2 regions of the Streptomyces sp. YIM 121038 genome follow, and region 2 is predicted to be linked to the other one. Evidence: riboswitches for the same ligand, from Rfam matches in the RefSeq annotation. Region 2 holds a riboswitch; the other holds the start of a gene.
The links. A riboswitch is a leader RNA that binds a small molecule or an ion and turns the genes downstream of it on or off. The one in region 2 is predicted to bind glycine.
Positions count from the first base shown of each region.

Region 1: linked by a shared signal. The riboswitch ahead of gcvP (aminomethyl-transferring glycine dehydrogenase) and the one ahead of gcvT (glycine cleavage system aminomethyltransferase GcvT) in region 2 are both predicted to bind glycine.

Region 1 is NZ_CP030771.1:1,828,485-1,832,209, forward strand. Features, by position in the region: gene gcvP (aminomethyl-transferring glycine dehydrogenase) at 1-1,934, opposite strand, end outside; glycine riboswitch at 2,121-2,218, opposite strand; gene C9F11_RS07225 (PRC-barrel domain-containing protein) at 2,354-2,779, shown strand; gene C9F11_RS07230 (DNA polymerase IV) at 2,960-3,725, opposite strand, start outside.
Region 2 is NZ_CP030771.1:6,594,795-6,598,519, reverse strand. Features, by position in the region: gene C9F11_RS28485 (enhanced serine sensitivity protein SseB) at 1-373, opposite strand, end outside; gene C9F11_RS28480 (AAA family ATPase) at 444-1,208, opposite strand; glycine riboswitch at 1,343-1,445, shown strand; gene gcvT (glycine cleavage system aminomethyltransferase GcvT) at 1,621-2,754, shown strand; gene gcvH (glycine cleavage system protein GcvH) at 2,898-3,275, shown strand; gene glyA (serine hydroxymethyltransferase) at 3,301-3,725, shown strand, end outside.

The sequences.
Region 1 (3,725 bases), 4.8 Mb from region 2:
CGGTGCTTCTCGATCTTGGCGCGCAGGTCCTCGACGTCGATCTCGCCGTCGTCGGCGGTCTTCACCACGACGACCTTCATCCCGGCCATGACGGCGCTCGCGGCGTTGGTGCCGTGCGCGGAGGACGGGATGAGGCAGACGGTGCGCTGGTCGTCGCCGTTGGCGCGGTGGTAGCCGCGCACCGCGAGCAGACCGGCCAGCTCGCCCTGGGAGCCCGCGTTCGGCTGGAGGGAGACCTTGTCGTAGCCGGTGACCTCGGCGAGGCGTTCCTCCAGCTCGCGGATCAGGGTCAGATAGCCCTGCGCCTGCTGGGCGGGCACGAAGGGGTGCAGCTGCCCGAACTCCGGCCAGGTGACGGGCTCCATCTCCGTGGTCGCGTTGAGCTTCATCGTGCAGGAGCCCAGCGGGATCATGCCGCGGTCGAGCGCGTAGTCACGGTCGGCGAGCCGGCGCAGGTAACGCAGCATCGCGGTCTCGGAGCGGTGCTGGTGGAAGACCGGGTGGGTCAGGTACGCGTCGGTGCGCAGCAGCCCGGCGGGCAGCGTGTCCTCGACGCTCGCGTCCAGGGCCTCGACGTCGGCCTCGACGCCGAACGCCGTCCACAGCGCGGAGAGCTGGGCGCGCGTGGTGGTCTCGTCGCAGGCGAACGACACGTGATCGGCGTCGACCGGGTGGATGTTGACCCCGCCCTCGCGCGCGGCGGCGACCACGTCGGCGGCCTTGCCGGGCACGCGCGCGGTCAGCGTGTCGAAGTACGCGCCGTGCACGATCTCGACGCCGCCGGCCTTGAGGCCCTCGGCGAGCAGCGTGGCGTAGCGGTGGGTGCGCCGGGCGATCGTCTTCAGGCCCTCGGGGCCGTGGTAGACCGCGTACATCCCGGCCATGACGGCGAGCAGCACCTGGGCGGTACAGATGTTACTGGTCGCCTTCTCGCGGCGGATGTGCTGCTCGCGGGTCTGCAGGGCGAGGCGGTAGGCCTTGTTGCCGTCGGCGTCGACGGAGACGCCGACCAGGCGTCCGGGCAGGTTGCGGGCGAACTTCTCGTGCACCGCCATGTAGCCCGCGTGCGGACCGCCGAAGCCCATCGGCACGCCGAAGCGCTGCGTGGTGCCGACCGCGATGTCCGCGCCGAGTTCGCCGGGCGAGGTGAGCAGCGTGAGCGCGAGCAGGTCGGCGGCGACGGTGACGATCGCGCCCAGGCCGTGGGCCTGCTCGATGACCGGCTTGATGTCGCGCACGGCACCGGAGGCCCCGGGGTACTGGATCAGTACGCCGTTGATCTCGCGCTCGGCGAGGTCGGCGGGGATGCCGTCGCTGAGGTCCGTGACGACGACCTCGACACCGGTCGGCTCGGCCCGGGTCTGGATCACGGCGATGGTCTGCGGCAGCACGTCGGCGTCGACGACGAACACGCCGTTCTTGACCTTGCCGACGCGCCGGGAGAGGGCCATGGCCTCGGCGGCCGCGGTGCCCTCGTCGAGCAGCGAGGCGCCGGAGGTGGGCAGCCCCGTCAGCTCGGCGACGACGGTCTGGAAGTTGAGGAGCGCCTCGAGGCGGCCCTGGGAGATCTCCGGCTGGTACGGCGTGTACGCGGTGTACCAGGAGGGGTTCTCCATCACGTTCCGCAGGATCACGGGCGGCGTGAACGTGCCGTAGTAGCCGAGCCCGATCATGGAGTCGAGCACCTGGTTGCGGTCCGCCAGGGAGCGCAGCTCGGCCAGGACCTCGGCCTCGGTGCGCGCACCGGGCAGCTCGAGGGCCTCGGCGTTCTTGATCACATCCGGCACGGCGGCGGCCGTGAGCTCGTCCAGGGAGCCGTAGCCGACCTGGGCGAGCATCTTGGCGCGGGCTTCCGCGTCGGGCCCGATGTGCCGCTGCTCGAAGGGGATTCCCTGCTCGAGCTGCGAGAGCGGAGTGCGAGGGGTGGCTGTCATTGCGGAGGCCTCCTGGTCTGACACGACCTGCGAGGGGCACCACGGCGCGGGTACCCGGACGGCCTCCCCCTCTGTCATCTCAACCTGAGAGCTTCACAGGACCGCCGGAGCGGCTCTGCTTTCACCGTCGGTGAGGAAGGGTTCCGGGCGTGCCCGCCCGACGCCCGCCCTGCTTTCCAGAGTGGCCTCGTCCGTGCGGTACAGGGGCCTGAGAGATTCCGGGGAGGAGTTGCTCCTTCGGCGCCTCCGGTGCTGCCACCGAAGAGCTCTCCCGCACGGGGTCAACAGCCGCTTGCCAGCCTACCAGCGCGGTCCGTGGCCGATCCCTCGAGTGGCCGCCCGTCCCGATGTGCTCTTTCGTAGGTATGACGACCGAAAAACGGATGAGCCCGGATGACTTGCGACCAAGTGGAGGGAACGTGCAGACAGATATCGATCCCCGCAATCTGATCGGCCGCAAGGCGTTCGACCGCGACGGAACCAAGATCGGCACGGTCGACGAGATCTATCTCGACGACGCCACGGGCGCCCCGGAGTGGGCGGCCATACGCACCGGTCTGTTCAGCCGTGACGCGTTCGTCCCGCTGGAGCCCAGCGAGCTGGTCCAGGACGGCACCCTGCGCGTGCCCTTCGAGCGCGCCCTGATCAAGGACGCCCCCGACTTCGGCGTGGGCCGCCACCTCTCCCCCGAGCAGGAGCTCCAGCTCTACCGCCACTACGGCCTGGACGTGACGCCACCGCCCCCGCCGGACCACGACTTCGGCCGCCGGGCGGACCGGGTGAACCGAGCGGACGGGGTGGATGGGGCGGATGGGGCGGGCGGCGTGGAGGGGGCGGGCGCCTGACCGCCACGCAGCCGACAGCCCCGCCACACCAGCCTCACTCCGCGGCACCATTCAGACCCGCCGCACCACCCACACCACCCACACCACCCACACCACCCACACCACCCACACCACCCGCACCACCCGCACCCGAGGGTGCCTCCCCGGGGGCCTGCCGGGGCGGCGCTTACCCGAGGATGCCTACCCGGCCCCCTCCACCATCGGCAGCGCCCCTCCCTCCCCGTCCGAGGTCTCCCGCCCCACCGAAGCGGCCTCCGGGGTCTCCTGGGTCTCCTGGCCCACCGGCTCCCCCTCCGCGTCCTCCCGCTGCGCCGAAGCCCCCGCGTCCGCCACCACCAGAGGCAGCGGATCCGAAGGCTCCAGCTCCGGGTCGTCCGTGCGGAACGTCCGCACCCGCCCCGGCACCGAATCCGGGGTCTCGAACCGCACGGTCACCCGCCCCAGCCCGCTGCCCTGCACCCATCCGGGCCCGTACACCGCGTGCCGGACGTCGTGCCCCGCGGGCCACCGCCGCTCGGCGGGCACCACCGGCTCCCCGACCGCGTCGCCCGGCCCGGACGCCGCGTCCGGCCCGCCCTCCTCGGCCACGGCGGCCACCGGGACGGCCGCCGCTTCCTCCTCCTCGGCCCCGGGCGCCAGGGACTCGGTCTGCAGCACCGCGTGGGCCTGCGCGAACAGGTCCTCCTGCGTGAAGTCCGCGAGGCCGCTCACCCCGACGCCGAGCAGCCGCACCCCGCCCGTGGTGTCCACGGACTCCAGGAGCCGCGCTGCCGCCTCCCGCACCACGGCCGGATCATCCGTCGGCCCCCGCAGCGTCTCGGAGCGGGTCAGCGTCGAGAAGTCGAATCGTCGCACCTTCAGGACGATGGTCCGCCCGGAGTGCCCGGCCGCCCGCAGCCGCTGCACGCACCGGTCGGCGAGCCGCGCCACCTCCATCCGCACCCGC
Region 2 (3,725 bases):
TGCCCTCCGGGTTGAGCGCGATGCCGAGCTCCGGCGCCAGGCCGCGCGCGAACTCCACCGCGGGCGCCACCGTGCAGCTCATCCGCCCGCCGGTGGCCTGCTGGAACTCCTGCTCCGAGGTGAAGACGGGCACGTACGCCTGCCCGTCGAGCTCCAGCGTCGGCAGGTCGAGCGTGCCGCTCTCGGGCCCGCCCCCGTTCGGCAGCGGGATCCACACCCTGCTGCGGCCGAGCACCTCGACCATGCGGGCGCCCGTCGCCTCGGACGGCGGCGCGCCGAGCGAGGCGGCGAGCACCTCCTCCAGCTCGTTGGCGGGCCAGCCGCCGTAGGGATGGGCGTGCGCCTGTGCCGGTACGTCCCCCGGAAAGTCCATCTGCCTCGACCTCTGCTCTGCGTGCTGTCTGCGGCCCGACCCTAACGCCGCCGGGCCCGCGCGCCCCGCCCTACCCGCCCTGTCCCTCGAAGCCCAGCGCGCGCAACGCCCCCGCCGCCTCCCGGTCGAGCAGCACCGCCGAGCCGCAGCCGCGCGGCAGGCGCCCGCTCTCGGCGGCCCGGACGAGGCGGCCGACCGTCCTGCGGTGGCGCGCGAAGGCGTACCGGGAGACCCCGCGTCCCCGGGCGCGCTGGCCGTCGAGGGCCACGGGGGCGGGCACGTCGAGGAGGAGCAGGTGCAGCGTGGCCCCGCGCCGGGCCGCCGCGCGGGCGAGCCAGCGGCGCACCCACGGCTGGGTGCCGCAGTCGTGGACGACGACGCCGCTGCCCGCGCGCAGCGTCCGGCGCAGGTACGCGTAGTGCGCGAGGCGGACGAGGGGGCGGTAGAGCGCGTACGGGATCCGGCGCGGCACCCGGGCCGCCCAGCGGTCGCGGGTGTCCTGGGAGTCCACGCGCGGGCCCGCCACGGCGCGCCGCATCAGCGTGGACTTGCCGCTGCCGGGCAGGCCGGAGACCACCACGACGTCACCTGCGGCGAACACCAGGCCGGTCGGGCCGCGCCCGGAGCGGCCCCTGAGGTCGCGCACCGCGGGCCGGTGGGAGGCGGCGACGGCCTCCCGCGCGGGCGCCGCGGGGGCGCCCGGCTGCGGGGGCAGGGCGACGCCCGCGCCGGGCAGCACCGCCCCCGCCCTGGGCAGCGAGACACCCGTGGTCGTCGCGTAAGCACTGCTCCTGCGCACCGTGATCGGCCTCCCCATGCTCGTCACGTCACTCATCCCCAGTACTTCTCCGTCGTATGTAAAGAGAAGGTAATGCCCTACGAAGACGACAGCGGGGGACTCCCTGGTTGCGGCTGTTGTGAAGCGGGGGCGCGTGCAATGATGTGCGCGCCAACTCCATACCGGCCGCTTGAATCCGCGCGGGAGAGTCCCCGGTGACGCAGGAGCGTCGTGGGGCGCCGAAGGAGCAAGTTCCTCCCTTGAATCTCTCAGGCCCCGTACCGCGCGGGCGAGGCACATCTGAAAAGCGAGCCACTCCCCCGACGAGCGCGACCAGCTCGGCCCGCGGGACGGCTCCACCCAAGGTGCAAGTCATGCTCCGTCATACGCACGGGGCGTGGTGAACCTCTCAGGTTTATGACAGATGGGGAGGACAGACCTCGCCCGTCATGCCCTGGAGCCAGTACTGATGAGTCAGACCGCACGCGCCCCACGTCAGACCGCCCTCGACGCCCTGCACCGTTCGCTGGGCGCCACGATGACCGACTTCGCGGGCTGGGACATGCCGCTGCGGTACGGCAGCGAGCGCGACGAGCACAACGCCGTGCGCACCAAGGCCGGCCTCTTCGACCTCTCCCACATGGGCGAGATCACCGTCACCGGCACCCAGGCCGTGGACCTGCTGAACTTCGCGCTCGTCGGCAACATCGGCTCCGTCTCCGTGGGCCGCGCCCGGTACACCATGATCTGTCAGCAGGACGGCGGCATCCTGGACGACCTGATCGTCTACCGCCTGGCCGAGACCGAGTACATGGTCGTGGCCAACGCCTCCAACGCCCAGACCGTCCTGGACGCCCTCACCGAGCGCGCCGCGGGCTTCGACGCCGAGGTCCGCGACGACCGCGACGCCTACGCCCTGATCGCGGTGCAGGGCCCGGAGTCCCCCGGCATCCTGAAGTCCCTCACGGACGCCGACCTGGACGGCCTGAAGTACTACGCGGGCCTGCCGGGCACCGTGGCGGGCGTGCCCGCCCTGATCGCCCGCACCGGCTACACCGGCGAGGACGGCTTCGAGCTGTTCGTGCAGCCGCAGCACGCGGAGAAGCTCTGGCGGGCGCTCACGGACGCGGGTACCCCCGTGGGGCTCGTGCCATGCGGCCTCTCCTGCCGCGACACGCTCCGCCTGGAGGCGGGCATGCCGCTGTACGGCAACGAGCTGACGACGTCGCTCACGCCCTTCGACGCGGGCCTCGGCCGGGTCGTGAAGTTCGACAAGACGACCCACGCCGACGACTTCGTGGGCCACGACGCCCTGAAGGCCGCCGCGGAGCGCGCCGAGAGCGCGCCCCCGCGCAAGCTCGTCGGGCTTGTCGCCGAGGGCCGCCGGGTGCCGCGCGCGGGCATGGACGTCGTGGCGAACGGCGAGGTCATCGGCCAGGTCACCTCCGGCGCCCCGTCGCCGACGCTCGGCAAGCCGATCGCGATGGCGTACGTGGACCCGGCGCACGCGCAGGCGGGCACGGCGGGCGTGGGCGTGGACGTCCGCGGCACCCACGAGCCCTACGAGGTGGTGGCGCTGCCGTTCTACAAGCGGCAGAAGTGACGCACGGCCCGCGCCGGACCTGATCCCGCGGACGCACCGGAGTCCGGTCCGTCCGCCGGTGACCCGTCCGTCCCGTCTCACTCCGTAAGACTGCACATCCCCGCGTTCATCAGCACACGCCCGCGTACAGGAGAATTCACGCCATGAGCAACCCCCAGCAGCTGCGTTACAGCAAGGAGCACGAGTGGCTGTCGGCCACCGAGGACGGTGTGGCGACGGTCGGCATCACCGAGTTCGCGGCCAACGCGCTCGGTGACGTCGTCTACGCCGACCTGCCGTCGGTCGGCGACACGGTCACCGCGGGCGAGACCTGCGGCGAGCTGGAGTCGACGAAGTCGGTCAGCGACCTGTACTCGCCGGTTTCCGGTGAGGTCGTCGAGGCCAACCAGGACGTTGTGGACGACCCGTCCCTGGTGAACTCGGCTCCCTTCGAGGGCGGCTGGCTGTTCAAGGTGCGCGTCGCCGAGGAGCCGGGCGACCTGCTCTCCGCCGACGAGTACACCGAGTTCGCAGGCAGCTGACCACGGCGTAAGGACTGATCTTCCGATGTCGCTTCTGAACACCCCTCTCCACGAGCTCGACCCGGACGTGGCCGCGGCCGTCGACGCCGAGCTGAACCGCCAGCAGTCCACCCTGGAAATGATCGCCTCGGAGAACTTCGCTCCGGTCGCCGTCATGGAGGCCCAGGGCACGGTCCTCACCAACAAGTACGCCGAGGGCTACCCCGGCCGCCGCTACTACGGCGGCTGCGAGCACGTCGACGTGGCCGAGCAGATCGCGATCGACCGGGTCAAGGAGCTGTTCGGCGCCGAGTACGCCAACGTCCAGCCGCACTCCGGCGCCTCCGCGAACCAGGCCGCGCTCTTCGCCATCGCCAAGCCCGGCGACACGATCCTCGGTCTGGACCTGGCGCACGGCGGCCACCTCACCCACGGCATGCGCCTGAACTTCTCCGGCAAGCAGTTCAACGT